One region of the Janthinobacterium sp. GW822-FHT07H10 genome, then DNA from elsewhere that is predicted to be linked to it. Evidence: predicted binding sites of a transcription regulator. Region 1 holds the regulator's gene; the other holds the start of a gene.
What was found. Region 1 encodes LexA, which represses DNA repair genes until DNA is damaged. Its sites were predicted from a motif close to ACTGTATNNNNATACAGT; they were not measured.
Positions count from the first base shown of each region.

Region 2: the regulator LexA is predicted to act here: its motif matches at 12,856-12,873, upstream of dinB (DNA polymerase IV).

Region 1 covers NZ_JBXAKS010000008.1:184,497-199,705, forward strand. The annotation lists gene AC1RDJ_RS19025 (phosphoribosylanthranilate isomerase) at 1-250, shown strand, start outside; gene trpB (tryptophan synthase subunit beta) at 243-1,493, shown strand; gene trpA (tryptophan synthase subunit alpha) at 1,575-2,372, shown strand; gene accD (acetyl-CoA carboxylase, carboxyltransferase subunit beta) at 2,569-3,441, shown strand; gene folC (bifunctional tetrahydrofolate synthase/dihydrofolate synthase) at 3,545-4,843, shown strand; gene AC1RDJ_RS19050 (SPOR domain-containing protein) at 4,868-5,842, shown strand; gene AC1RDJ_RS19055 (CvpA family protein) at 5,863-6,351, shown strand; gene purF (amidophosphoribosyltransferase) at 6,391-7,914, shown strand; gene AC1RDJ_RS19065 (cystathionine gamma-synthase family protein) at 7,984-9,225, shown strand; gene lexA (transcriptional repressor LexA) at 9,311-9,946, opposite strand; gene AC1RDJ_RS19075 (zinc dependent phospholipase C family protein) at 10,197-12,518, shown strand; gene rpsF (30S ribosomal protein S6) at 12,653-13,039, shown strand; gene priB (primosomal replication protein N) at 13,060-13,368, shown strand; gene rpsR (30S ribosomal protein S18) at 13,384-13,674, shown strand; gene rplI (50S ribosomal protein L9) at 13,702-14,157, shown strand; gene AC1RDJ_RS19100 (replicative DNA helicase) at 14,293-15,209, shown strand, end outside.
Region 2 covers NZ_JBXAKS010000015.1:242-15,450, reverse strand. The annotation lists gene uvrA (excinuclease ABC subunit UvrA) at 1-1,408, shown strand, start outside; gene AC1RDJ_RS24750 (phosphoenolpyruvate carboxykinase (GTP)) at 1,702-3,573, opposite strand; gene AC1RDJ_RS24745 (D-2-hydroxyacid dehydrogenase family protein) at 3,939-4,952, shown strand; gene AC1RDJ_RS24740 (L-asparaginase) at 4,940-5,713, opposite strand; gene AC1RDJ_RS24735 (asparaginase domain-containing protein) at 5,892-6,377, shown strand; gene AC1RDJ_RS24730 (FxDxF family PEP-CTERM protein) at 6,579-7,256, shown strand; gene AC1RDJ_RS24725 (TonB-dependent receptor) at 7,732-10,467, shown strand; gene AC1RDJ_RS24720 (recombination-associated protein RdgC) at 10,616-11,512, opposite strand; gene dinB (DNA polymerase IV) at 11,642-12,826, opposite strand; gene AC1RDJ_RS24710 (S9 family peptidase) at 12,991-15,174, shown strand.

The DNA of each region.
Region 1 (15,209 bases):
TGGCGGTGCAGGAAAGGTATTTGATTGGTCCCTCATTCCAAAAGAACTCGCGCCTCGGGTCGTTTTAAGTGGTGGCTTGAGCGTACAAAACGCGACTGACGCAGTGGTGCGCGTGCGCCCTTACGCCGTCGACATCAGCAGTGGTGTCGAAGCGTCCAAGGGCATCAAGGACGCATCCCGCATCCGCGCGTTCATCGCCGCGGTGCAGGATGCCGATGCCATCATTGCCAGAGGAAACCACCATGAATGACCGTACCAACGCGCCCGGCGCCGCCGCCGCACTGTTCCACGCTACCGACTACCCATTTCCTGACCTGCGCGGCCATTTCGGCCCGTATGGCGGTTCGTTTGTCGCCGAAACCCTGACCCACGCGCTGGCCGAGCTGAAAGACGCTTACGCGCGCTACAGCGTCGACCCGGAATTCCTCGAAGAATTCCGATACGAGCTGAAGCATTTCGTCGGCCGTCCGTCGCCCATTTACCACGCCAAGCGCTGGTCCGGGATGGCGGGTGGCGCGCAAATCTATTTCAAGCGCGAAGACTTGAACCACACGGGCGCGCACAAGATCAATAACGTCATCGGCCAGGCCCTGCTGGCCAAGCGCATGGGCAAGCCGCGCATCATCGCCGAGACGGGCGCCGGCCAGCATGGCGTGGCCACGGCCACCATCTGTGCCCGCTTCGGCCTCGAATGCGTGGTCTACATGGGCAGCGAAGACGTCAAGCGCCAGGCGCAGAACGTGTACCGCATGAAATTGCTGGGCGCCACAGTCGTACCCGTCGAATCCGGCTCCAAGACCCTCAAGGATGCGCTGAACGAAGCCATGCGCGACTGGGTCACCAATATTGAAAACACCTTCTATATCATCGGCACCGTGGCCGGCCCTCATCCGTATCCGATGATGGTGCGCGACTTCCAGTCCGTGATCGGCGAGGAATGCCTGGTGCAGATGCCGGAAATGACGGGCCGCCAGCCCGATTACGTGCTGGCCTGCATCGGCGGCGGTTCGAACGCCATGGGCATCTTTTATCCGTATATCGACCAGAAGGACGTCAAGCTGATCGGCGTGGAAGCGGCCGGCGAAGGGCTGGACACGGGCAAGCACTCGGCCTCGCTGACGGCCGGCTTCCCGGGCGTGCTGCACGGCAACCGCACCTATCTGTTGCAGGACGAGAATGGCCAGATCATCGAGACGCATTCCGTCTCGGCCGGCCTCGACTACCCGGGCGTGGGCCCGGAACACGCGTGGCTGAAAGATTCGGGCCGCGCGCAATACGTGTCCATCACGGATGACGAGGCGCTGCAGGCTTTCCACGACTGCTGCCATATCGAAGGCATCATCCCGGCCCTGGAATCGTCGCACGCGCTGGCCTACGCGGCCAAGCTGGCGGCCACGTTGCCTAAAGACAAAATTGTACTGGCCAACCTGTCGGGCCGTGGCGACAAGGACATGCATACGGTGGCGGAACGCATGGGTTTGAATTTCAGTTAAGCAGCTGACAAGCCCTGGCAGGTCGGGTCGGCGCGCAGGCGCCTCACCCGACATTTCTCACTGACTACACGAAAGCATCCCATGTCCCGTATCGCCACTACCTTTGCCAACTTAAAATCCCACAACAAGACCGCACTGGTCACGTTTATTACCGCCGGCGACCCCGGCCCCGACGCCACCGTGCCGCTGATGCACGCGCTCGTCGAGGGCGGCGCCGACGTGCTGGAGCTGGGCGTGCCGTTTTCCGACCCCATGGCCGAAGGCCCCGTCATCCAGCGCGCCTGCGAACGGGCCTTGAAATTCAACGTCGGCATCCACGACGTGTTCGGCTATGTGCGCCAGTTCCGCGAGACCAACCAGACGACCCCCGTGGTGCTGATGGGCTATGCGAACCCCATCGAGCGCATCGGCAGCGCCGCGTTTATTGCAGCGGCGCAAGCGGCCGGCGCCGACGGCGCCATCGTCGTCGACTATCCGCCGGAAGAGTGCGAGGAATTCGCCGCCGCCATGCGCGAGGCGGGCCTCGACCTGATCTTCCTGCTGGCGCCCACCTCGACCGAGGAGCGCATCGCGCAAGTGGCCAAGGTCGGCGGCGGCTTCAGCTATTACGTGTCGCTGAAAGGCGTCACGGGCGCCGGTAACATTGATACGGAACAGGTGGCAGAACGCCTCGCCGCCATCCGCCAGCATGTAAAATTACCCATCGGCGTAGGCTTCGGCATCCGCGATGGCGCCACGGCCCAGGCCGTTGCCAAGGTGGCCGATGCGGTCGTGATCGGCAGCCGCATCATCCAGGAAATTGAAAATGCGCCGGAAGGCGGCGCCGTGGACGCCGTGCGCAGCTTTACGGCCGGTATCCGCGCCGCACTGGATGCCTGAGCAAGCTTGTCGTTTATGCCATCAAGGTGGTGGCAAAGTTCGACAGCCCGGCGATAAACGGCTACACTTCGGCCACTGATTTGCCTGTCATTGTGCAATAGATAAAATTTTTGGCGGCGTCCTGCGGGGCGCTGCCGTTTACCGTCTGCCGGGGGCGTCCACCGACGCCACCCCTACAAGGGCCCAAGGAGAAAATATGAGTTGGTTGGAAAAACTGCTGCCACCGCGCATACAGCGCTCTGATGCTGGCGCACGCAAGACCATGCCGGAAGGCCTGTGGGTCAAGTGCCCGTCCTGCGAAGCCGTGCTGTACCGTACGGACCTGGAATCGAATCTGCACGTGTGCCCGAAATGCGACCATCACATGCGCATCCGCGCCCGTGAACGCCTCGACAGCCTGCTCGACGCCGGTGGCCGCTATGAAATCGGCCAGGAAATCCTGCCCGTCGATACGCTGAAGTTCAAGGACAGCAAGAAATACCCGGACCGCCTGAAATCCGCCATGGAAGCGACGGGCGAGACGGATGCGATGGTCGTCATGGGCGGCGCCATCATGAGCCTGCCAGTGGTCGTGGCGTGCTTCGAATTCGAATTCATGGGCGGCTCGATGGGCTCCGTCGTGGGCGAGCGTTTCGTGCGCGGCGCGCAGATCGCGCTGGAACAGAAAGTGCCGTTCATTTGCATCACCGCCACCGGTGGCGCGCGCATGCAGGAAGGCTTGCTGTCCCTGATGCAGATGGCCAAGACCACGGCCATGCTGACCAAGCTGTCGGAAAAGAAATTGCCATTCATCAGCGTGCTGACCGACCCGACCATGGGTGGCGTATCGGCCTCGTTCGCCTTCATGGGCGACGTCGTCATTGCCGAGCCCAAGGCGCTGATCGGCTTTGCCGGCCCGCGCGTGATTGAAAACACCGTGCGCGAAAAATTGCCGGAAGGCTTCCAGCGCGCCGAATTCCTCGTCACCAAGGGCGCCGTCGACATGATCGTCGACCGCCGCAAGATGCGCGAAGAAATCGCCCGCCTGCTGGCCTTGCTGCAAAACCAGGCCGTCGAAGTCCTGGCGTAATTCGCCAAAGTAACAGGCCGGGCGGTGTCCCCTGGACCCGCCCGGTTGCCACGTCCTACCGTCTCCGCGCCCGGCGCATCGCATCCTCATCAAGAAGTCTCCCATGCAAAACCTCCCCATCACCCTGCCAGACTGGCTCGCCATGCTGGAAACCCGGCATTCGGAAACCCAGATCAACATGGGCCTGGACCGCGTGCAAGCCGTCAAGGCGCGCATGCAGCTGGCTTTTACCTGCCCCGTGATCATGGTGGCGGGCACGAATGGCAAGGGTTCCACCTGTGCCATGCTGGAATCCGTGCTGTTGCGTGCCGGCTACAAAGTGGGGCTGTACATCAAGCCGCATTTCCTCGATTTCAACGAGCGCGCGCGCGTGCTGGGCGAGATGGCCAGCGACGAACAGCTCGTCGCCAGCTTCAACTTTGTTGAAGCCGTGCGCGGCGACACGCCACTCACGTATTTTGAATTCACCACCCTGGCCATTTTGCAGCTGCTGTCGCAAGCAAAGCTGGACGTGGCCATCCTGGAGGTGGGCCTGGGCGGGCGCCTGGACGCCGTCAACGTGATCGACGCCGACGTGGCCATCGTCACCAGCGTCGATATCGACCATACGGATTACCTGGGCGACACGCGCGAAGCCATCGGCTTTGAAAAGGCCGGCATCTTCCGCCCGGGCAAGGCGGCCATCTGCAGCGACCCCGTGCCGCCGCAGTCGCTGATCGACCATGCCGAAGCCATCGGCGCCGACCTGTGGCTGATGGGCCGCGATTTCAATTATTCGGGTGACAAGCAGCAGTGGAACTATGGCGGGCGCGAACAGCGCCGCAATTCGCTGGCCTACCCGAGCTTGCGCGGCGCCAACCAGATCCTCAACGCGACGGCCGTGCTGGCGGCGCTGGAAGTGCTGAAGCTGAAACTGCCGGTGGGTGCGCAGGAAGTGCGCACGGGCCTCGTGACGGTGGAATTGCCGGGCCGCTTCCAGGTCTTGCCTGGCCGCCCCAGCGTGATCCTCGACGTGGCGCACAACCCCCACGCGGCCTCGGCGCTGAACCAGAACCTGGGCAATATGGGTTTTCACCCGTACACCTACGCCGTCTTCGGTTCCATGCAGGACAAGGATATCGATGGCGTACTGGCCGCAATGGCCGAACATGTCGACCACTGGTGCCTGACAGGCCTGCCTTCGCCGCGTGCGGCCACGGCATCGGAACTGGCGGCCAAGGTGCAAATCATGCTCGAAGATAAGCCCGACAGCAGCGAGCATACTGTGTCTATTTTCGATGATCCGGCACAAGCTTTTGCAAATGCAATGAGCCGGGCCGGTGAGAATGATAGAATTGTGGTCTTTGGTTCTTTCCTCACCGTTGCCGGCGTGATGAAGGCCCGAAAATCCTCACTTCACTGAAACGCACTCGACTGAAAATCACGCATGGGCTTGTTCTCGAAACTGTTTAAAAACAAGCAAGAATCCTCTGGCGAAGACAGCGGCTTTTATGTCCCTGGCGAAGCACAGTCGCCGACCCGCAAGCGCGCCGCCAACACTGCCGGTGGCGGTGGTTCGCGCCGTGGCGGCAAGGAAGCGCCGGATCCGGTCTTGCCTGAAAAGAAACGCGCGCGCCGCCGCCTGGTCGGGGCCATCGCCCTGGCCCTGGGCGTGGCCGTCGGCTTGCCGATGCTGCTCGACTCCGAGCCGAAGGCGCCCGTCAACGATATCGCCATCGACATTCCGTCGAAAGAGAAGGTTGCCGCCGCGCCCGCGCCCGCCCCCGTGCAGGCCGTACCGGCCCAGGCGTCGGCAGCGAACAATGGCCTCGACCAGTCCGAGGAAATCGTCGATGCGCCGCTGCCTCCGGCAGCCAAACCTGCTCCGGCGCCCGTGCTGGCCGCGGCCCAGCCCGTGCCGGCCAAGCCCGCCTATGTGGAGCCGAAAGCGGAACCGAAACCCGTCAAGCCCGAACCGAAACCCGAGCCGAAGCATGAAGCGAAGCCGGAACCGAAGCACGAACCCAAGCCTGAAGCCAAGCCCGAGCCCAAGCATGAAGTGAAGCCGGAAGCCAAGCCCGAAGCGAAACCGGCCAAGCCGGCGCAGTCTGCCGACGATGCGGCGCGCGCCCTGGCGATTCTGGAAGGCAAGCCGCTGGACAAGCCGCAAGAGAAGGCGCACGACGCCGGCAGCGGCAAGTTCGTGGTGCAGGTGGCGGCCCTGGCGACGCAGGACAAGGTGGACGAATTGCAGGAAAAACTGCGCGAAGCGGGCATCAAGTCGTATACGCAGAAAGTCTCCAGCCCTGCAGGCGAGCGCATCCGCGTGCGAGTGGGGCCGTTCGGCAGCCGCGACGATGCGGAAAAGACGCGCGCCAAGCTGCAAAAGCTGGGCCTGGGCGGTAGCCTGGTGCCGGCGTGATGATGCAAGGCTGAACGCGCGTGACGATCTTCGATTACCTGGTGCTGTTCGTGCTGGTGACGTCCGTGCTGATCAGCATGATGCGTGGCCTGGTCAAGGAAATACTGTCGCTGGTCAGCTGGATCGTGGCTTTCGTCATTGCCAACGCGTATGGCGCCACCCTGGCGAAATTCCTGCCGGAAACCGTGCCGGGCGAAGCCATCCGCCTGTTGCTCGCTTTCGTGGTGCTGTTCATCGGCGTGCGCATTCTGATGGGATTGCTGTCCATGACGGTCGATGCGCTCGTCAAGGTGACGGGACTGAGCCTGGCCGACCGCACCCTGGGCAGCCTGTTTGGCCTGGCGCGGGGCCTTGTGATCGTGCTGACCGCCGTCATCTTGTGTGGCATGACGTCCATCCCGCAGCAGCCATTCTGGAAAAACGCGCTGCTCAGCCCGGTCGCGGAACAGGGCGCGCGCGCCATCAAGCCTTATCTGCCTGCCGCCTACGCGCAGCATGTGAAATTTTGAAATTTTTTTAAAATCAGTAGCACAGTTTAGGAGCACACCATGTGTGGCATCGTCGGCGTCGTTTCCCATCAACCTGTCAATCAATTGCTCTATGACGCATTGTTGCTCTTGCAACATCGCGGCCAGGACGCGGCAGGGATTGCGACCAATCACAGCAGTATGTTTTCCATGCACAAGGCCAACGGCCTCGTACGTGACGTCTTCCGTACGCGCAACATGCGTTCGCTGCAAGGCACAACGGGCATCGGCCACTGTCGCTACCCGACGGCCGGTTCGTCGAGCGAAGAGGAAGCACAGCCGTTTTATGTGAATGCGCCGTTCGGCATCACGCTGGCGCACAATGGCAACCTGACCAACTGGGAACAGTTGAAACAGGAAATGTTCAAGAACGACCGCCGCCACATCAATACCGATTCCGACTCGGAAGTGCTGCTCAACGTGCTCGCGCATGAAATCCAGGAAGCGACGACGGGCCTGAACCTGGACCCGGACGCCATCTTCAAGGCCGTGACCGTGCTGAACCGTCGCGTCAAGGGTGGCTACGCTGCCGTGGCGCAGATCGCCGGCGTGGGCTTGCTGGCCTTCCGCGACCCGCACGGCATCCGTCCGCTGTGCCTGGGCATCAATGAAACGGAGCAGGGCGCCGAATACCTGATCGCGTCCGAATCCGTGGCCCTGGAAGGCATGGGCTTCCGCTTCGTGCGCGACATCGGCCCCGGCGAAGCCGTCTTCATCGATGCCGACAAGCAATTGCACAGCCGCCAGTGCGCCGACAACGCCAGCCTGAACCCGTGCGTGTTCGAGTTCGTCTACCTGGCCCGTCCCGATTCCGTCATCGACGGCGCCTCCGTGTACGCCACGCGCCTGAAAATGGGCGAATACCTGGCCGAAAAGATCCGCACCGAATTGCCCGGCGTGCATATCGACGTGGTCATGCCGATCCCCGATTCCTCGCGTCCGGCCGCCATCCAGCTGGCCATGGCGCTGAACATCGAGTACCGCGAAGGCTTCATCAAGAACCGCTACATCGGCCGCACCTTCATCATGCCGGGCCAGGCGGCGCGCAAGAAATCCGTGCGCCAGAAGCTCAACGCGATCCCGTCCGAGTTCAAGGACAAGGTCGTGCTGCTGGTCGACGATTCCATCGTGCGCGGCACCACCAGCCGTGAAATCGTGCAGATGGCGCGCGAAGCGGGCGCGACGAAAGTCATCTTCGCCTCGGCCGCGCCTCCGGTGATTTACCCGAACGTGTACGGCATCGACATGCCGACGCGCGACGAGCTGATCGCCTATGGCCGCACGACGGAAGAAGTGTGCCGCGAAATCACGGCCGATTACCTGGTGTACCAGGATATCGGTGCGCTGAAGCAGGCGATTGCCGACGTCAACCCGGCCCTGACCAGTTTCGAGGCGTCGTGCTTCGATGGCGTGTACGTGACGGGCGACGTGTCGCAGGAATACCTGGACCGCCTGGAGTACGCGCGCCACCATCCGAAGGCGGCAGCGCCCGAGGATACGCCACGTTCCCAGCTGAACCTGAACCTGGCGACGACGGAAGCATAATCGTCCAGCCCGGCCTGCGCCGGGCTTTTTTTTGTCTGACTTTTTCACTGCCTTGCGCACCACCCGACCATGAGCGACAACAAGACTTACGGCTTTACCACCACCATCCTGCATAACGACCGTCGCAAGGGCATCGAACACGGTTCGCTGCACAAGCCCGTGCACACGTCCGTCGCGTTCGGCTACGGCGATGCGCGCCAGCTCGCTTCCGTGTTCCAGGGCAAGGAGCCCGGCTTCCGCTACGGCCGCCAGGGCAATCCGACCGTTTCCGCGCTGGAAGACAAGGTCAACAAGATGGAAGACGGCGTGGCCACGCTGTGCTTCGCCACCGGCATGGGCGCCATCGGCGCCGTCGTGCAGGCGCTGCTGCGCGCGGGCGACCACGTCGTGTCGTCGGCTTTTCTATTCGGCAACACCAACAGCCTGTGGCAGACGGTGACGGGGCAGGGCATGGCCGTGTCGTTCGTCGACGCCACCGATGTGGCCAACGTGGCGGCCGCCATCACGCCGGCCACGCGCATCGTGTTTGTCGAAACCATCGCCAATCCGCGCACGCAGATCGCCGACCTGGCGAAGATCGGCGAGTTGTGCCGCGAAAAAGGCATCCTGTATATCGTCGACAACACCATGACGACGCCGTATTTGTTCCGCCCGAAAGCCGTGGGCGCGGGCCTGGTGGTCAATGCGCTGACCAAGTCCATCGGCGGCCACGGCAATGCACTGGGCGGCAGCTTGACGGACACGGGCGTGTTCGACTGGACGCAATATCCGAACATCTTTGACAATTATAAAAAGGCGGCGCCGGCCCAGTGGGGCATCGCGCAAATCCGCGCCAAGGCCTTGCGCGACTTCGGCGCCTCGCTGGGACCGGAAGCGGCGCACCATATCGCCGTCGGCGCGGAAACCATGGCCCTGCGCATGGACCGTACCTGCTCCAACGCCCTGGCGCTGGCGACCATGCTGCAGGCGGATCCACGCGTGGCTGCCGTGCATTATCCGGGCTTGGCCTCGCATCCGCAGCACGCGCTGGCAACGGACTTGTTCCGCAGCTATGGCTCCCTGTTCAGCTTTGAGTTGAAAGACGGCATCGACTGCTTCGATTTCCTCAATCGCCTGAACCTGGCTATCCCGGCCAGCAACCTCGGTGACACGCGCACCCTCGTCATTCCCGTTGCCCACACGATCTTTTACGAGATGGGCGCCGAGCGCCGCGCCAGCATGGGCATCGCCGAATCGCTGATCCGCGTCTCCGTCGGCATCGAGGACGAGGCGGACCTGCTCGAGGATTTCCGTAATGCGCTGGAGGCATAAAACGCCCGGGCGATAAAAAAGGGCCGCAACAGCATGACTGTTGCGGCCCTTTTTGCGTTTTACGTGCGACAGCTGCCAGGAAAAATCAATGCCAGCTGCGCATCAAGCCAACTGCCAGCCCTTCCAGGGCGAATTCGTCTTCCGGCGACACGGTAATGACCTTGAAATCGGGGTTTTCCGGCAGCAGTTCGATGACGGAGCCCGTCTTCTTGTAGCGCTTGACGGTGACTTCGTCGCCGATGCGGGCGACGACGATCTGGCCATTCTTGGCGCTGTCGACCTTCTTGACTGCCAACAAGTCGCCATCCATGATGCCGGCGTCGCGCATGGACCAGCCGCGCACCTTCAGCAGGAAGTCGGGCTTGGCCGAGAACAGGGCAGGGTCGACGTTGTAGCTCGCTTCCAGGTTTTCCTGTGCCAGGATGGGCGAACCGGCCGCCACGCGGCCGATCAGCGGTAGCGACATCAGCAGCGCTGCCGGCACCTTCGATGGCAGCGTTTCGGCCGCCGCGCCGATCAGGCGGATGCCGCGCGACGTGCCTGGCGAAATCTCGATCGCGCCCTTGCGGGCCAGGGCCTGCAAATGCTCTTCGGCCGCATTGGCCGATTTAAAACCCAATTCATTGGCAATCTCGGCGCGGGTGGGAGGAAAGCCCGTATTTTCAATCGCGTCCTTGATCAGGTTCAGGATTTGTTCTTGTCGTGCTGTCAGCTTGATCATGAGCGGTGGGTGCATACTAAAATGCTGTCTATATGAACAGTCTGTATTTTTGTACAGTATCGCCGACTATGCAAGCCCAATTTCACCATTTCGCAAAATAATTCAACGATCGGCTTGTTCCTGGCGCGATCACTTCAATTTATTGCCAATTTGCAATTTTCTCTGCTAGTATGCGCATGATATTTTTTTGGCAATGTGGCATCCGGGCCATGTGTGCCTCTCTTCATCCGTAAAACTATAAAAGGATTCCATGATCGACCGATGTGGTAAGCGTTTCACCTTGCTGGCTGGCTTGCTGGGCATCTTGTTTGCCGGGAATGCGTGCGCCTTTACCCTGGGCACGCATGTCTGGGTGGGGCAGCAGGTCATCAACGATCTGGCGGACGATGGCAAGATCACTATTGTATTGCAGGGAAAGCCCGTCACCCTCGAAGTGCCCGCGCATGTGCGCAGCGCCATCCTGGCGAACCAGACGGAGTTCTTGCTGGGGAATATAGGTCCCGACTCGGCGCCGGACATTCTCGTCGGGCAAACCATCGTCCATCCCGGCATCGAAGACGGCTGGAAGACCAACGACTGGCTGCGCTTCCTGCTCAACAGCGCCAGGGGCAACGCCGCGGGCACGGCATACGCCTATGGCTACCTGGGGCATGCCTCGGCCGACATGTTCGCCCATACGTATGTCAATCAGTATGCGGGAGACATCTTTGACCTGGCCGATGAAACGCTGGTGGAGCAGCGGCATATTGCGCTCGAGGGCTTTATCGGGAGGCTGACGCCGCCGTTGCGCGACCACACGGGCAGGCAGCTTGGCGCCGTGCGCGCCTTGATCAAGCCCAGCGATGCATTCGGCACGTTTGTGCGCGACACGCTGGTGCTCAACGATACGGTGCAGGAGCAATACAGCCGCGGCAAGTATGGACGGCATTTGGCGGCCTACCATGCCTACCGCAAATCCATCGACGCGATGGTGGTCAATCCTGCTTGGAACCAGCTCGACGTCGCGGTCGTGCGGCTGTTTGCGTCGAACTGGGGCGTGGCGCTGTCGTCGAACGACGCGCAAAAGATCATCGACAAGGCCAATGTCATCATCCCCAAGGTACAGGCGGGCGAGGACCGCATCCAGTCCCTGGCAAACGATCTGGTCAATGCCACGCAGCATCTTGACGATGCCCTGTTCAGCGGCGTGAAGAAGGCCACGCAGACCGTGTTCAGTGTCGAGCAGGAGATACTCCAGCTGCACCTGCAGATTTCCAGCAAGGAAAGCGAGTTGCGCCGCAAGGCAAGTTGCCCGAAAAAATGGCAGGATCCGTTCGGCTATCATGCATGTCAAAAGGCAAACGATGTGATCGACTCCATCAATGGCTCGGTCAATGCGGCCCTGGGCTCGCTCAATGGCAAGCTGGCGGCCAAGCGGCAGCAGCTGTTGCAGGCCAGCATCGCCGTGCGCGATGCTGCGGTGGCATCGCAAAAGCTGGTGCAGATCGTCAGCAATGCCGCCATTGATTTCAGCCAGCGCATGGGGCAGAACACGTCGCCGATCAAGGGGCCGCTGATGGGCTGGCGCAATGATGTCGATGTTGCCATGCGCGAATATGTGAAGGCGACGAGCCAGTCATTGCTCAATTCCACGGACCGGGCGGCCAGCGCGACCGAGCCGTTGTCGCGCTGGTTCGATTGCTATCACATGAGTATTCTCGGTGTGGCGCAGGAGCTGTCCGGGTGCGAGCTGCGCGACGGCGCCAGGAATGTGGTCTGGGCGGTGGACCGGGCGCTCAAGCTGGCCGAGGACCTGGCGTTTGCCGGGGACCTGCTCGGCTTGCCGACGCCTTCCGAGATCCGCGCCTGGCGCGACGAGCAGATTGCCAGCGCCAAGGACCGCCTGGTGGCGGAAATCTTCGACCGCCTGCTGCCGCGCGAATTGCAGGATATCCTGGCGCTGTTCAGCAAGGACATGGACGATGCCGCCCTGAACGACTATTTCAGCCGCCCCGAGCGCCATAATGACAAGAATCTGCTGATGATTCCCGACCTTGCCGCGCGCGTGCGCGCCGAGATGCGCGTGACGGACGGCGCCTTCGATCCGCAGCGATATGCGGTGGCCTATAACGCCGTCGTGCTGGCCAAGCTGTCGCTGCTCGATACGGCGGGTTTGGTGGCGTTGGGGCAACTCGCTGGGGCGGCGCCGGAAGCGGGGCGCTCCGTGTTTGCGCAGACCGATAACGTCATCGCCGACGCCATCGCCAGCATCGACGGCAATCACCAGTGGATGGCCGTGCCGCCGCCGCGTCCGAACGCCGTGGGCGCGCCGTATGCGCAGCCGGCGTCCTACGCCGCCGCGGCCGGTTTCGTGCCATGGCGTCCCGCCGTGCGCGGCGCGCTGTTCCGCGGCTTGTTCAAGGGGCCGCTGTCGTCCGGTATCGACGTGGCTGGCGAGCTGGGCTTCCCGACATTGTTGCCAAGTGACTATCCTTACCGCCCTTGCAGCGGATATCCGTTCCCGGACAGCGCTGCGGACCAGGCTTGCCAGGGCATCAAGATCGTGCCCGTGCTGCAGTTGTTGCTGGACTAGCGGCCAGGCCCCCGCGCCAGCATGCGCGGGGGCTTGATCGTTGGCGTAAAACCGGCTATACTCTCCGGCTGACCTTCCCACACCTGTCTTGACGCCGGGGTGGGCGATTATCAATCCGACCTGAAGGAGTTTGCATGCGTCATTATGAAATAGTCTTTATCGTCCATCCGGACCAAAGCGAGCAAGTGCCCGCGATGATCGAACGCTACAAAGCCAGCGTAACCACCCGCGGCGGTTCGGTTCACCGCGTGGAAGATTGGGGCCGCCGTCAAATGGCTTACTCGATCCAAAAGCTGCCTAAAGCACACTACATCTGCCTGAACATCGAATGCGACAACGAGACCCTGGTCGAGTTGGAAACAGCATTCAAATTCAATGATGCCGTGTTGCGTCACCTGACCGTTAAAATGAAGAAAGCTGAAACAGCTCCTTCGCCGATGATGAAATCGGTACAACGCGAAGACGCGGCCAAAAGCCACCGCACCGAAGCACCAGCAGCCGCTCCAGCCGCAGCAGCTTAATTCTTGACCAGGATCGTGCGCTGAACCAGCTACAAGTAACCGCCATCATTGCCGAGCGCGAAATATTGCGCTATACCCCGGCAGGGCTGCCGATTGTGAATGCAGTATTGCAGCACAGTTCGCAGCAGATGGAAGCAGGAATTGCCCGTTTGACCGAGTTTGATGTTGCCGCGCTTGCCGCTGGCGAAATCTCAGGCCGGTTCAGCCAGGCAAGCTTGGGCGGGGTATATCAGTTCACGGGTTTCCTGGCCAGGAAAAGCCGCAACAGCAAGAGTTTGGTGTTTCACATCATTGATTTTAGTGCAGTCACCCCGACTAGCGCATTTTAGATACAGGAGCCTGACATGGCATTCGGTAAAAAGTTCGACAAAAATAAGCTCAAGCTTAAAGAAAAACGCAAACAGCAAAACCCTTTGTTCAAACGTAAGAAGTTCTGCCGCTTCACGGCAGCTCACGTTGAGCAAGTCGACTACAAAGACGTCGACACGCTGAAAGACTTCGTCCAGGAAAACGGCAAGATCATGCCAGCACGCCTGACCGGTACCAAAGCGCACTACCAGCGCCAAGTCGACACCGCAATCAAGCGCGCCCGCTTCCTCGCGCTGCTGCCATACACCGATCTGCACCACGCTTAATCGGTCAGATATTCCTGGAGAAGAACTATGCAAATCATTCTGTTAGAAAAAGTTGTTAACGTCGGTAACCTCGGCGAAGTCGTCAAAGTCAAAGACGGTTACGCACGTAACTTCCTGATCCCGCAACGCCTGGCACGTCGTGCTACGGCAACCGCTGTGGCTGAATTCGAAGTCAAGCGCGCCGAACTGGAAAAAGCTGCTGCCGCCAAACTGGCCGCATCGCAAGCCCAGGGCGAAAAACTGAGCGGCCTGACCGTTCAAGTTGCTCAAAAAGCTGGCGTCGATGGCCGTCTGTTCGGTTCCGTCACCAACTTCGACATCGCTGAAGCGCTGACCAAGCAAGGTTTTGCTGTTGAAAAAGCACAAATCCGCATGCCTACCGGCCCGCTGAAGATCGTTGGCGAGCACAACGTTTCGGTTGCTCTGCACACCGACGTGGTCGTGGAAGTCGTTATCGCTGTCGTACCAGACGCGAACGCGTAATCGTCTGCGGGCCTGGCCCGCAAGCGTTGCCGCACTATGAAAAGCCGGGTTCGCCCGGCTTTTTTGTGGCCTTTTTTTCGCTCAATTTCAGCCCTTTATTTTTGCCGACACGCCGAAGCGGGTATAATTCGCGCCATGAACGCCCCCTCTGATCCGCAACTGGATTCCCTCCGTATTCCGCCGCATTCGATCGAAGCAGAACAATCCGTCATCGGTGGTCTGCTGCGCGACAATGCCGCCTATGACCGCATTGCCGACTTCATGCATGCGGAGGATTTCTATCGCTATGACCATCGCATCATCTTCGAGCAAATCGTCAAGATGGTTAACGCTTCCAAGCCAGCCGATGTCATTACTGTTTTTGAAACCCTGACCCAGCTCGGCAAGGCCGAGGATGTGGGCGGACTCGCTTACCTGAACGCCATGGCGCAAAACACGCCATCGGCCGCGAACATCCGGCGCTACGCCGAGATCGTGCGCGACCGCGGCGTGCTGCGCAAACTCATCACCGTCGCCGACGATATCTCCGGCACGGCCTTCAGCCCGCAGGGCAAGGAAGTCAAGCAGATGCTTGACGAGGCCGAGTCGAAGATCTTCGCCATCGCCGAAGAGGGCGCGCGCGGCGCCCAGGGCTGGACCGCCATCCAGCCGCTGCTGACGCAAGTGGTCGAACGCATCGACGAACTGTACAGCCGCGACAACCAGAGTGAAATCACGGGCGTGCCCACCGGTTTCATCGACCTCGACCGCATGACCTCGGGTCTGCAGCCGGGCGACCTGGTGATCGTGGCGGGACGTCCTTCGATGGGCAAGACGGCGTTTTCCGTCAACATCGGCGAAAACGTGGCCATCGACAGCGGCTTGCCCGTGGCCGTGTTCTCGATGGAGATGGGCGGCGCCCAGCTGGCCATGCGTATGCTGGGCTCGGTTGGTCAGCTGGACCAGCACCGCCTGCGCACGGGCCGCCTGAACGACGAAGACTGGCCGCGCCTGACGAATGCGATTCAAAAGATGAACGACGCCCAGTTGTACATCGATGAAACGCCGGCGCT
Region 2 (15,209 bases), on a different contig from region 1:
GGGCCTCGACTACCTGTCGCTGGACCGCAGCGCCGACACGCTGTCCGGCGGCGAAGCACAACGCATCCGCCTGGCCTCGCAAATCGGCTCCGGTTTGACCGGCGTCATGTATGTGCTCGATGAACCGTCGATCGGCTTGCATCAGCGCGATAATGACCGCCTGATCGAAACCCTGAAACACTTGCGCGACATCGGCAACAGCGTGCTGGTGGTCGAGCATGACGAAGACGCCATCCGCACGGCCGACTACATCGTCGACATGGGCATCGGCGCCGGTGTGCACGGTGGCGAAATCATCGCCGAAGGCACCTTGCAAGATATTTTGAAGAACAAGAAGTCGCTGACGGCGCAGTACCTGAACGGCAAGCTGAAAATCGCCGTGCCGGCCAAGCGCCACGCCAGCAATCCGGAAAAGCAGTTGGTCATTACTGGCGCGACGGGCAACAACCTCAAGAAAGTGTCGCTGAGCTTGCCGGTAGGCTTGATGACGTGCGTCACGGGCGTGTCCGGCTCGGGCAAATCGTCGCTCGTCAACGATACCCTGTACCCGGCCCTGTCGCGCCATCTGTATGGTTCGCAGACGGAACCGGCGCCGCACGAATCGATCAGCGGCCTGGAACACTTCGACAAGGTCATCTCCGTCGACCAGGCGCCGATCGGCCGCACGCCGCGCTCGAATCCGGCCACGTACACGGGCTTGTTTACACCGATCCGCGACCTGTTCTCCACCGTGCCGACGGCCAAGGAACGGGGCTACAGCGCGGGCCGCTTCTCGTTCAACGTGAAGGGCGGACGCTGCGAAGCGTGCCAGGGCGATGGCGTGATCAAGGTCGAGATGCACTTCTTACCCGACGTCTACGTGCCGTGCGACGTCTGCCACGGCAAGCGCTACAACCGCGAAACCCTGGAAGTCCAATACAAGGGCAAGAACATCACGGAAGTGCTGGGCATGACGGTGGAAGAGGCGCATGAATTCTTCAAGCCCGTACCGTTGATCGCGCGCAAGCTGCAAACCCTGCTCGACGTGGGCCTCGGCTACATCAAGCTGGGCCAGAGCGCCACCACGCTGTCGGGCGGCGAGGCGCAGCGCGTGAAACTGTCGCTGGAACTGTCGAAGCGCGACACGGGCCGCACCCTGTACATCCTCGATGAACCGACGACGGGCTTGCACTTCCACGATATCGACTTGCTGCTGAAAGTCATCCACCGCCTGCGCGACCAGGGCAACACCCTCGTCATCATCGAACACAACCTGGACGTCATCAAGACTGCCGACTGGATCGTCGACCTGGGTCCGGAAGGCGGCGCCGGCGGCGGGCAAATCATCGCCACGGGGACGCCGGAAGACGTGTCGCTGAACCCGGCCAGCGTGACGGGTAAATACCTGGGGCCGCTGCTGCAGCAGTAAGTGCCGGTTTGCCGGCGTGCTGGAAATGGAGGGCCGTCTGCACGAAACGACGCTGCTGCCGCCATCCTTTCCGGCAGCAAAACCTGGCCGGTGCCCGAAAATGAACGATGACGCCAAGCTGCGTTATTTCGTGCCGGCCATGTCTCGCTGAACCGACAAGCCACAAAAAAAACGGCGCGGATTGCTCATGCAATCCGCGCCGTTTCTCTTTTTGCTAGCACGCCAGTCATTGCCAGCGTGTCATTTATAGCACGCCAGTCTATGCCGGCGTGTTTCTCCCCCACTATTAAACCTTATGCACTCAGCCGCTTTTCCAGCGCAGCCTTGTGATCTGCCAATTCTTGCGGCAGATGATACGCGAGTTTTTCAAACAACTCCGTATGCAATTTCAATTCTTCCACCCACGCGGCCTTGTCGATCGAAGTGATGGTGTCGAACTGTTCTTGCGTGAATGGCAAGCCATCCCAGTTCAGGTCGCCATACTGCGGCGTCGTGCCGAACAGGTTTTCCACGCCGCCGGCCTTGCCTTCGATGCGCTCCAGCATCCACTTCAGCACGCGCATATTGTCGCCGAAGCCAGGCCAGACGAACTTGCCCGCCTCGTCCGTACGGAACCAGTTGACGCAATAGACCTTCGGCAGGGCGGCCGGGTTGACCTTGCCCACCTTGACGCCCATGTCCAGCCAGTGCTGGAAGTAATCGCTCATGTTATAGCCGATAAACGGCAACATGGCAAATGGATCGCGGCGCACGACACCCATCTGGCCGACGGCAGCGGCCGTCGTTTCCGAGCCCATGGTGGCGGCCATGTAGACGCCTTCGACCCAGTTGCGCGCTTCCGTCACCAGCGGCACGGTGGTCGAACGGCGGCCACCGAAGATGAAGGCCGAGATCGGCACGCCGGCCGGGTCGTCCCAGGCCGCGTCGATGACCGGGTTTTGCGTAGCAGCAACAGTGAAGCGCGCATTCGGATGCGCGGCCTTGGTGCCGGAGGCCGGCGTCCAGTCCTTGCCCTGCCAGTCGATCAGGTGGCTTGGTGCTTCCTTGGTCAAGCCTTCCCACCACACGTCGCCATCGTCCGTCAGCGCCACGTTGGTGAAGATCGTGTTGTCGCGCATGGACGCCATGCAGTTGTAATTGGTTTTTTCGTTGGTGCCCGGCGCCACGCCGAAGTAGCCGGCTTCCGGATTGATCGCGTACAGGCGGCCATCGGCGCCCGGCTTGATCCAGGCGATATCGTCGCCGATGGTGGTTACTTTCCAGCCGTTAAAACTTGCCGGCGGAATCAGCATGGCGAAGTTGGTCTTGCCGCAGGCCGACGGGAAGGCTGCCGCCACGTAATGCTTCTTGCCTTCCGGCGACTCCACGCCGAGGATCAGCATGTGTTCTGCCAGCCAGCCCGGATTGCTGTCGGACGCTTGCGCTTCCTGGTAGCCCATGTTCGAGGCGATGCGCAGGGCAAAGCACTTCTTGCCCAGCAAGGCGTTGCCGCCGTAGCCGGAACCGAAGGACCAGATTTCGCGCGTTTCCGGGAAATGCACGATGTACTTGGTGCTGTTGCACGGCCATTTCACGTCTGCCTGGCCGGCGGCCAGCGGCGCGCCCACGCTGTGCACGCAGGGCACGAACTCGCCATCGGTACCCAGCACGTCATACACGGCACGGCCCATGCGGGTCATGATCTTCATGTTGACGGCCACGTAAGGCGAGTCGGACAATTCCACGCCGATGTGCGCGATCGGCGAGCCCAGCGGGCCCATCGAGAAAGGCACGACGTACATGGTGCGGCCGCGCATGCAGCCGTCGAACAGGCCGTTCAGAGTGTGGCGCATCTCGCCAGGCTCGGTCCAGTTGTTCGTCGGGCCGGCCGCTTCTTTCGTTGCCGAGCAGATATAGGTACGGTCTTCGACGCGGGCCACGTCGCTCGGGTCGGAGCAGGCCAGGTAGGAATTCGGGCGTTTTTCCGCGTTGAGTTTTTTCATGGTGCCGCTGGCAACCATCTCGGCGCACAGGCGCTCATACTCTTCCTGCGAGCCATCGCACCAGTAGATGCGCTCGGGCTTGGTCAGCGCGGCAATGTCGGCTACCCAGTTGATCAGTTTCTGTTGTTTAATATAAGCTGGGACGTTGAGTGCGGCGACGCCACCCATGACGGGCTGATTCATATTACCTCCAATACCAATAAAAGAAATTCTGGTCGTTCCGGCAAGACAGGCAGCATCGTTGAGAGGTGGCTGCGGCTCACTGCGGGCGGCAAGGTCACGCCGGCAGGGCTCTGGTGTCGTGTCAGCCGCGGCGTTCGCGCCGGCGGCATTTATCTGGAGCATGCTCCAGACTTGCTGGAACATTGTGCGCTCCATTTGCACTTCGTTCATCAGGAAGCGTCAAAAGTGCCGGCGATTGTACACCCGCAAAACAGCTATTCTCGCAAAAATGTAGGAGAATAGCTTGACTAATGTAGTAGGCTATTCAGCATTTCCCGTATCCTGTTATTTCCCTACCAAATCCTCACTAAAATCGGCCATCCACCATGAAAATTGCCATACTCGATGATTATCAGGATGCCGTGCGCAGCCTCGATTGTTTCAAATTGCTTGATGGACACGAGATCAAAGTGTTCAGCAATACGGCGCGGGGCCTGGGCCAGCTGGCCATCCGCCTCGCGCCGTTCGATGCGCTGGTGCTGATCCGCGAACGCAGCAGTTTCAACCGGGCATTGCTGTCGAAACTGCCGAACCTGAAACTGATTTCACAGACGGGCAAGGTCAGCGGGCACATCGACGTGCCGGCCGCCACGGAACTGGGCATCGCCATCGCGGAAGGCATCGGCTCGCCCACGGCGCCGGCCGAGCTGACGTGGGCCCTGATCATGGCGGCGCAGCGCAAGATCGTGCCCTACGCACAGCATTTGCAGGAAGGACTGTGGCAGACGGCGTCGCTGGAACCGGCGCGCAACACCTTGGGCACGGTACTGAAGGGGCGCACCCTGGCGATCTGGGGCTACGGCAAGATCGGCCAGCTGATCGCCGGCTATGGCCGCGCCTTCGGCATGACCATCCTCGTCTGGGGCAGCGAAGCGAGCCGCGCGGCAGCCGTGGCGGCAGGCGACACGGCCGCCCCATCGCGCGAGGCCTTCTTCGAACAGGCCGACGTGCTGACCCTGCATTTGCGCCTGTCCGACGCCACGCGGGGCCTGGTGACGGCAGAGGACCTGGCGCGCATGAAGCCGAGCAGCCTGTTCGTCAACACGAGCCGCGCCGAACTGGTGGCGGAAGGGGCGCTGGAAGCGGCGCTGCCGCGGGGATGCCCGGGCGCGGCTGCGCTGGACGTGTTCACGGACGAACCCTTGCCGCCCGGCTCGCCGCTGTTGCTGCTGCCAAATGTGCTGGCCACGCCACACCTCGGCTATGTCGAGCGCGACAGCTATGAGCTGTATTTCCGCTACGCCTTGCAAAACATCGTCGATTTTGCGCAGGGTCAATGTACGCGCCTGCTCAATCCCGCGGCGCTGACGCATGCGCGGCAAGCCCCTCAGGAGCGCTGAAAGCCCTTCAGCAGGTCCGGCGTGCCCGTCAGGCTGATGGCGGGCGCGGGCAGCACATGGCGGCCGCGCCACAAGCCGGCCCAGCCGGGTGGCCAGGCGATCGCCGGCCCCGCATACGGCGCCACGCCGGCGCGCACGGCAACCACCGGCACGGGCGGCATGTCCTGCAGCGGTGCGCCATCGGCCCGCTGCATGTCCAGGCTATACATATAGTCCGGCAGCAAGGCGTCGCAGACGCGGGCAAACCACTCGCTGTGGTCGTCGTCGCGGCCCAGCGCCTGCGCCAGCCCCTGCGGGTCGAAGCGCGCCAGCGCGTCGATCAGTTCGCCCGTGGAGGCGCCGGGCGAATCGCCCCAGCCCATCACGGGATTGACGTTGTAGTCGGCGCCCGAGCCATACCAGCCTTCGCGCCATGGCCGCTGCATCCAGTCGCGCGGCCCCGTAAACAAATGCCAGCGCCAGTGCAGGCCCGACGGTTTCGGCCAGGAATACAGGTACAGTTTTTGATAGCCGGCCTGGTGCAGTTCGCGCACCATGGCCATCAGGCGCGCGTGCGGCATGCGGTCGGGCGGCGCGCGGCGAAACAGGATCGGTTCGCCATCGGCGAACTGCACGTCGTCGGTCGACAGGTTCAGGTCCAGGGTGCGCGCTTCGCTGCCGAACCGCGCGGCGATCCAGCCCGTCAGCAGATTGACGGACGTGATCACGCCATAACCGCGGTGGCGGTGAAAAATGACGATGCCGGGTGCGAGCGCTTTCATACGGGAGTCGGGCCCTTGGGCGAACAAAGAAACAAGTGTACTCACAGATGGCCGAATTTTCCAGACGCGGCGCAAGGCTATCGCCATCAGCGCTACCCGCATCGAACCGGTCATTGACGCAATCGTGGCAATCCACGATATCATGCGCGTCATTCTCCACTGACATCGTGACCACATCATGACTTTGCGCATACTCGCCACCGGCGGCACTTTCGACAAACACTACAACGAATTGAACGGCACCCTGGGCTTTTCCGACAGTCATTTGCCGGCAGCGATCGCCCGCGCGCGCATGACGGCGCCCGTGGCGCTGGAACAATTGCCGCTGCTCGACTCGCTCGACATGCAGGATGCGGATCGCCAGCGCGTGCTGGCCTCATGCCGCGCGGCACAGGAAAAAGCCATCGTCATCATCCACGGCACCGATACCATGCGCGAAACGGCGCAGGTACTGGGCGCGGCGAATCTGCAGCAGACGGTGATCCTGACGGGCGCCATGATTCCGTACGAGATCGACAATTCCGACGCCTTGTTCAACCTGGGCTTTGCCTGCGGCGTGGCGCAAACCTTGCCAGCCGGCGTGTACGTGGCCATGAATGGCCAGATCTTCGCCTGGGACAATGTGCAGAAGAACCGCGCCGCCGGCGTGTTCCAGCCGCTGTAATGCCATTGCGCTGCGACAACGTCGCAGCGCAACAACAAAAATCTGCTGCAACATTTCCAGAAAAATAAAGAATTTGCCCATTAATTCCCATGCGGAAATAAAGAAAGTAAAAAAACAATATATTTGTTCATAATTGCAATTTTTTCCTGGGGTTCAATGCTATATTCAGGTCATCGACTAACCCTTTCTGGGAAACCCATCATGACCAAGCGCAAATCGGCTGCACAACTGTTCCAACTGGGCGCCATGGCCGCCGCGTTTGCGCTGAGCGGCGCCGCCCACGCAACGACGAACCTGACGAATGAATACACCGTGACGGCATCGGCCACGGCCGCAGGCGCGAACACGTGGACCTTCGATTACAGCGTCTTGAACAATAACCAGGGCATCGGCGGCCAGACGGGCCTGGACGGCTTCACGATTTTCGTGCCCGTTTCCGCCACGCTGGTCAGCTCCACCGCCCCCGCGCCCTTGAATGGCGCGCCCGGCTTCTGGTCGCAAGGCACCAGCGCCCAGCTCGACCTGGGCGGCGACGGCTCGCAAAACCTCGTGGCGCCCTCGGGCTATGCCGCCTATACCTGGTGGGGCCAATACACGCAATCCGTGTACACGCCAGGCTCGACCGCCAACTTCAGCATTACCTTGAGCAATGTTGCCGTCGGCGCCAACACCGTCGGCATCAGCACCTATTTCGGCTATGGCGCCGCGACCGCACAATCTGCCAGCAACCAGTATGGCAATTACTCTACCTTTACCGGTACTTTCGCTTCACCGGTGGCCGCAGTGCCTGAACCGGAAACATACGCCATGCTGCTGGCCGGCCTCGGCCTGGTCGGCTTCATGGCGCGCCGCAGAAAGACAGGCAAGCAAGCCGCCTGACTTCCACTCTGCAGCACCTCGACAAGCCCGCTTTCAGCGGGCTTTTTTTACATTTTTTTACTTTGCATAAATTCCGTAATGCAACAGTTTTCATCGAATTATTGTTGGCGAAACATCGAATTGCCAATACATTAATTTAATGTTGTAAAAAAACGCCATTATTCATTTTTTAAAACAGTGATATTTTGAAATATAGAACTGCGATTTAACAAATAAATTGAATATTCTTCAGTATCGGCGATTTCTTGCCAAATCCGACACGGTTGATATGCATTTTTCCTTGCTGAGAAGACATAATGTTTGTCTCGACAAGTCAAAAGTGCATTTATAACAATATTGCGCTAAGTAGTCTTCCACCTCCTTCCGATGTGGTTCCGCCTACCGTACACGCCGCCGCAGGCCATCTACCCGATGGCTTTATCGGTGCTCGTGTGCCGCTTGTCGTTATTAAAACTACTACGGAGTAATTGTTACAATGGCATTTAAAGAAAAAATTGGCGTGCGCAGCGTACGCCTGGCCCTGACCGTACTGGCAGGCAGCATGTTGTTCTCCGGCCAATCCATGGCGGACGAAGCAATTCAAAAAGTCGAAATTACCGGCTCGAGCATCAAGCGTATCGCCGTCGAAGGCGCATTGCCTGTGCAACGCCTGTCGCAAGAAGCCATCGCCAAATCGGGCGCTACATCGGTAGCCGACCTGATCCAGGCTCTGCCAGCCATGCAAGGTTTCACCATCGGCGCAGTCGCCGCTGGTTCCGACTCGGGCGGTAACACCAGTGCATCGCTGCACGGTATCGGCGAGTCCTATACCCTGGTACTGCTGAACGGCCGCCGCATCGCGCCACAAGGTTCGGGCACCACGGTCAACTTGAATGCCATTCCGATGAGCGCCGTTGAGCGCGTCGAGATCCTGACCGACGGCGCTTCGGCACTGTACGGCTCGGACGCCATCGCCGGCGTACTGAACTTCATCCTGAAGAAAAACCAGCAAGGCGCCACCCTGGAAGCCACCTACGGCGGTCCGGAAGACAAGGGCGGCAACGCCTGGAATACCAGCGTCACCTACGGTTTCGGCGACCTGGACGAAGACCGCTTCAACGTGCTGCTGTCGTACCGCCATGACGAGCAATCGAAACTGCGCGCCACCGACCGCAAGTTCGCCGCCAGCTCCTTCGTGCCATTCAGCCGCAACGGCAAGAACTACATCTGGGATCGCACCAGCACCTCGGCTTCGCCGGCCGGCGCCACCGTTGCCTACAACAGCGGCGCTCCGTCGACCGCATTTTCGCCGTACCTGGCGCAACATAACGGTACCGCCTGCCCTGACGGCTTCGAAATCACCACCGCCAATCCACGCGCTTGTGGCTTCGACACCGGTTCCACCGTGGAAATCGTGCCGCAATCGAAACGCGACAGCCTGTTCTCCAAAGCAACGTACAAGCTGAACGACAACCTGAACGCGTTCGCCGAACTGGCCTACTCGCGCTACGACCTGACGGCGCGTATCGCCGCCAATCCTATCCCGATTTCGATCGCCAAGGACAGCGCGCTGTACAACACCTATGTGTCGCCATACCTGACGCCAGCGCAACGCGCCGACGTCAAATCCGTGACGGCCAACTACCGCAGCACCGACTTCGGCCTGCGCGCCAGCAACACCATCACCGAAACCAAGCACGTCGTGCTGGGCGTTGAAGGCGAACTGGGCGCGTGGAACTTCGAAAGCGGCCTGACCTGGTCGCAAAACTCGATCGACGAGCGCTACACGGGCGGTTACCAGAAAAACCAGGCGTTCAAGGATATCCTGGCCAATCCGGAATTCAACCCGTTTGCAGCGACGCAAAAGCCATCCGTGCAAGCGCAAGTCGCAGGCGCGCAATTCGTCGGTTCGGTGCGCACCGCATCGACCACGATGCGCGGCCTCGACACGCACGGTTCGCGTGAACTGTTCGACCTGCCAGGCGGCAAAGCCAGCCTGGGTATCGGTGGCGACTACCGCACCTATACCTATGAGCAATCGCCAGGCAGCAATGCCACCGGCGACGACATCTACAGCTTCAACACGAAGGCTGCCTACGACATGAGCCGCGACACCTACGGCGCGTTCGTCGAGTTGCTGGCTCCGCTGACCAAGTCGTTCGAAATGACCGTTGGCGGCCGTCACGATGCTGTCAAGGCGATCGATGACAAGCTGAACCACAAAACTGTCGGCAAGAAAGACAGCGCCAATACCTACAAGGTATCGGCACGCTGGCAGCCGGTACAGACCGTGCTGATCCGCGGTTCCTACGGCACGGGCTTCAAGGCGCCAAGCATGCTGGAAATCGCCCAGCCGCTGGTCAACGCCGGCTTTACCGCCAAGAAATTTGACTGCCCATACCCAGGTTCGCCACTGTGCCGCGCGGAAGCAACGCAATACAACGCGGTATCGCAAGGCAATCCAGACCTGCAATCGGAAAAATCGAAGCAGTTCACCCTGGGCTTCCGTGTCGAGCCTAGCGCGGCCTTCTCGTTCGGCGCCGACCTGTGGGATGTGAAACTGCGCAATGCCGTCTCGGAAGTCTCCGAAGAGCAGGCATTTGCCGATCCGATCAAGTACGCGTCGAGCTTTGGCGAATACATCGAACCATCGACCGGCATCAAGTACTACGCATTCAAGAAACTGTCGGTCAACATCGGCAAGAAGGAATACCGTGGTATCGACTGGGATCTGTCGGCCAACCACAAGTTCTCCTTCGGTAAGCTGACGGCTCAGCTGAGCGGTACGCACATGTTGCACGCCAACTACACCAAGGCCGGTAGCGACAATATCTACACCAGCAACATGAACTTCTTCGGCGACACCAACGAAGTCACGTTCCGCAACCTGATGAAGCTGACGACGACCCTGGACACTGGCCGTCTGAGCAACACGGTCACCGTCAACTACCGTAACGGCTACACCGATGCTCCTGCGACCGTGTACAACCAGGAAACCAAGAAGGAAGAGAAAAACTTCCGCCTGCAAGTACCGTCGTACACGACGTTCGACTGGCAAGCGCGTTTCGCCTTTGACAAGCAAACCACGATCCGCGCAGGCATCAAAAACCTGTTCGACCGTGCACCACCGCTGTCGCTGCGCGCTTCGTCGGGCCACCAGATCGGTTTCGACCCACGCTACGCCGATCCAATGATGCGTTCGTTCTACATCACCGGCAACTACAAGTTCTAATTTGACGTTGTAAATTAGCTTGTCTGAAAAGCGCCTTGCACTTCACCGTGCAAGGCGCTTTTTTTATGCCGCAACATCGTCACAGGTGAAACTGCGCAGGCGAAAAAAAAGGAGCGTGAGCTCCTTTTCCGTACCGGCATGACGGCGTTTACGCGGTCGCTTCGCCGCCCAATGCCTCGACCACGTCGGCCATCAGCTTGCTCAGCTCGCCCGTCATCAGCATCACGTCGCCGTCGAAACGCTCTTCGTCGTTCTTCGTGCTCGATTCCGTTTCCTTGATCACGTCCAGCGGCTTGACGCTCTTGATGGCCAGCGACTCCGTCAGCACGAACGAGATCTTGTCGTTCCACGTCATGGCCAGGCGCGTGCACTGCTTGCCGGCCGCGATGTGGCGGCGCACGTCGTCCGCTTCCAGCGTGTGGCGCACATAGCGCACGGTGGCCTTGCTCTCGCCCGTGGCGCGCAATTCCGTATCCATGTCGACCGTGAAGCCGGCAGGTGCATCGTCGGCCTGCAGCCATTCCGTCATCACCGCCACCGGCGAGCGCTGCACGCGCAGGCTTTCCAGCGGCAGCTTGTCGACGGCTTTCAGCAGCAGCTTGATGACTTCATCGGCTTTTGCCGGGCTGGCGGCATCGACCACCAGCCAGCCATTGACGGGATCGATCCACGTCCAGACATTGCTGCGGATGCTGAAGGCGCGCGGCAGCAGTTCGTCGGCGACGCGCTCTTTCAATTCCTTCATGGCTTTCTTGCCCGGCGCAAAGCCTTGCGCTTCTTCCATTTCAGCGGCGCGGGCCTTGGCGACCTGGTTGATGACGGTGGCTGGCAGCAATTTCTTTTCCGTGCCCAGCAGGATCAGCATCTGCTTGTTGACCACGTGCACCAAACCGCCATTCGGGCGTGGCGTATCCCAGCCCTGGCGCATCAGATCCATGCTGGTCGCCGGCGTAAATTTGTTCGAGGACAGCGCCTCTTCCAGTTGTTCTGGCGTATAAGCCCATGGTGCGGGCAGGCGGTAAATCTGAAGATTCTTGAACCACATAGTTTTTGTCTTCCGTTTGTTTCAGTAGTGCCAGGGGAACGCCATTCTACACTTTCGACACGCTCATGCCGTCAAAGGCGCGGACTGGCGCGATGCTTGTACAACAGGATTGGTGGCCGCGCGATGCCGCTACAGGGCGGGAAACAGCTCGGCCTGGGCCGGCGCCTGCCGCGTGACCAGGGCAGGATCGGACAGGGTCGAGATGCGCACGCCCAGCAGGCGGATTTTTTTCTCGAACGGCACGCGCCGCAAACAATCGCGGCTGGCGCGCAGGATGGCGGCGGCATCCGCCGTGGCGCAGGGCAAGGTGACATCGCGCGTCACCGTGCTGAAATCCTCGAAGCGCAGCTTGATGCCCACCGTGCGTCCCGCCAGCGACTGCTTGTCGAGGTCGCCCGCCACGCGCGTGCACAGGCTTTCCAGCTTTTCCGACAGGGTGGCGCGGTCGCGCACCACCTGCAAGTCGCGCTCGAACGTCGTTTCGCGGCTGACGGACTTGGTTTCCCGGCTCGTCTGCACGGGCCGCTCGTCGATGCCCAGCGCCGCCTGCCGCAGCCAGCTGGTGTACACGTCGCCAAACTGCGTGCGCAGCATGGCCAGGTCGGCTTGCGCCAGCTGGCCGATGCTGACGATGCCCAGCGCTTCCAGCTTGGCCGTGGCCTTCGGCCCGATGCCGTTGATTTTTTTCGCCGGCAGCGGCCACACGCGCGTTGCCACATCCTCGGGCGACAGTATGGTCAGGCCATCGGGTTTTTCCAGGTCGGAACAGATTTTCGCCAGCAATTTGTTCGGCGCCAGGCCGATCGAGCACGACAGGCCCGTCGCCTCGGACACGGCCGCCTTCAGGCGCGCGGCCATGGCCGGCGCCTGCCCGCCATATTCCGTCAGGTCGACATAGATTTCATCGATGCCCACGTTCTGGATGATGGGGCACAGGTGGGCCACGGCCTGCTTGAAGCGGGCCGAGTACTCGCGGTACGCCTCGAAGTCGGCCGGCAGCAGGATGCTGTCCGGCGCCAGCTTGGCCGCCTTCATGATGCCCATGGCGGAAAACACGCCGAACGCGCGCGCCGCATACGTCGATGTGGTGACGACGCCGCGCCCCACGTAATCGCGCATGCGCGCAAACTGCCGCGTGCCATCTTCCTGCAGCACGGGCTGCTGCAAGCGGCCACCGCCGATGACGACGGCTTCGCCGCGCAATTCCGGATATTTCAGCAATTCAACGGACGCAAAGAAGGCATCCATGTCCAGGTGGGCAATCCAGCGGCGCGGCGCGGGTGACTCAGGAAATGTAGGGGCAGATAGGGTCAAGGGCACCTCGCGGCGGGATGCTGTTAAATACTGTTGTTATATACAGTATCGCTGGAAATGCCCGTGGATGCAAGCGCCGGCGCAGCATTGACTGAAATCATGATTGGCTTTTCTATTTAGCAAGAATAGAATCGCTGCACAACAACGAAACCTAGGGAGTTGCCTTGTCCACAGTACCTTACGCCTTACGCCGCCTGGCCGCCTGCTCATCCATCATGCCGGCCCTGCTGCTGTCCACGCTTTCGCCATCCGCGACAGCCGCCGACGCCGCCACCACCGTCGCCACGGCCACCGCACCCGTCGCAGCCCCCGTTGCCGCCAAGACAGCATGGCAGGAAACACGCCACGGCACGGTCGTCACGGACGACTACCGCTGGCTGCAAAAGAAGAGCGATCCAGCCGTGATCGACTACCTGAATGCGGAAAACGCCTATACGGCGGCCGTCACGGCACCGATACAGCCGCTGGCCGACAAGGTGTATGCCGAAATCAAGGGCCGCATGCAGGAAGTGGACCTGTCCGTGCCTGCACGCCAGGGTAATTTCTACTATTACACGCGCGTGGAAGCGGGCAAGCAGTACCCGATCCATTGCCGCCGCCCTGTCGGCAAGGGCGGCGCCTATGATGCGCAGGCGCCTGAGGAAGTCCTGCTGGACCAGAATCAATTGGCCGAAGGCCAAAAATTCTTTGCCGTGCGCGCGTTTTCCATCAGCCCGAATGAACAGCTGCTGGCCTACACCACCGACACGACGGGTTTCCGCCAGTACGAATTGCACGTCAAGGATTTGAAGACGGGCAAGTTACTTACCGACAGCATGCCACGCGTAACGTCGCTGGCCTGGGCGTCGGACAACGCCACCCTGATGCTGGCCCAGGAAGACGCCACCACCAAGCGTTCGGACCGCGTATTCCGCCTGGCCCTGGGCGGCACGCCGCAGCAGGTCTACCACGAGCCGGTGGAACAGTTCGCCATCAACGTAGGCCGCACGCACGACAAGCAATTCTTTGTGCTCACCTCGGGCAGCACGGATACGACGGAAGTGCTGCTGTTGCCAACCAACAAGCCGGAAGGCAGCTTCCAGCCCGTGCTGAAGCGCGAGAAGGGCCACCGCTACGTCGTCGAGCACCGCGACGGCCAGCTGTATATTCTGACCAACAAGGAGGCGAAGAATTTCCGCATCGTCAGCGCGCCGCTGTCGGATCCGCAGGCCCGGCACTGGAAGACGCTGGTGCCGCACAACAAGGATGCCGTGATCCAGTCCATCGACGTCTTCCAGGGCTACCTGGTGGTGATGGAAAAAGCGCGCGCCCTGAACCGCGCGCGCATCTATGATTTTGCGCAGAAGAACTGGAAAACCGTGCAGTTCGACGATGCCGTCTACCTGGCCAGCGCGGCCGGCACGCCGGAATTTTCCGCCACGCAATTTCGCATGTCCTACCAGTCGCCCGTCACGCCGCCCACCGTCATCGACGTAAACATGCAAGATGGCAAGCGCACGGTGCTGAAGCAGCAGGAAATCGTCGGCGGCTTTGACGGCAGCCGCTACACCACGCAGCGCCTGTGGGTGAAGGCGCGCGATGGCGTGCAAGTGCCGCTGTGGATCGTCTACAAGAAGGGCGTCAAGCTCGACGGTTCCGCACCGCTGCTGCTGTACTCGTATGGTTCCTACGGCATCTCGACGGAAGCCAGCTTTGCCATCAGCCGCATCAGCCTGCTGGAACGGGGCGTCATCTATGCGCAAGCGCATATCCGTGGCGGCACCGACATGGGCGAAGCCTGGCATGAGGACGGCATGCTGATGAAGAAGAAAAACACCTTCAATGACTTCATCGACAGCGCCGACTACCTGGTGCGCGAAAAATGGACGAGCCCGAACCGCCTGATCATCCAGGGCGGCAGTGCCGGTGGCTTGCTGATGGGCGCCGTCGTCAACATGCGTCCCGAACTGTTCCACGCCGTGCACGCGGCCGTGCCCTTCGTCGACGTGATGAACACCATGATGGACGCCAGCCTGCCGCTGACCACGGGCGAATACCTGGAGTGGGGCGACCCGAACCAGAAGGCGGCCTATGACTACATGCTCAGCTACTCGCCTTACGACAACATTGCACGTAAGAATTATCCCGCCATGCTGGTGACGACGGGCCTCAACGACAGCCAGGTCATGTACTGGGAACCGGCCAAATACGTGGCCAAGCTGCGCGCGTATAAAACGGACGGCAATCCCCTGCTGCTGAAAACGAATATGGGCGCCGGCCACGGCGGTGCCTCGGGCCGCTATAACGCCATCGCCGAAAACGCTTTTAATATGGCGTGGATGCTGTCGCAATGGGGCATCGACAGCTAAAACGGTAAAAAGTTGGAAAAAGCGCTTGCAGAAGG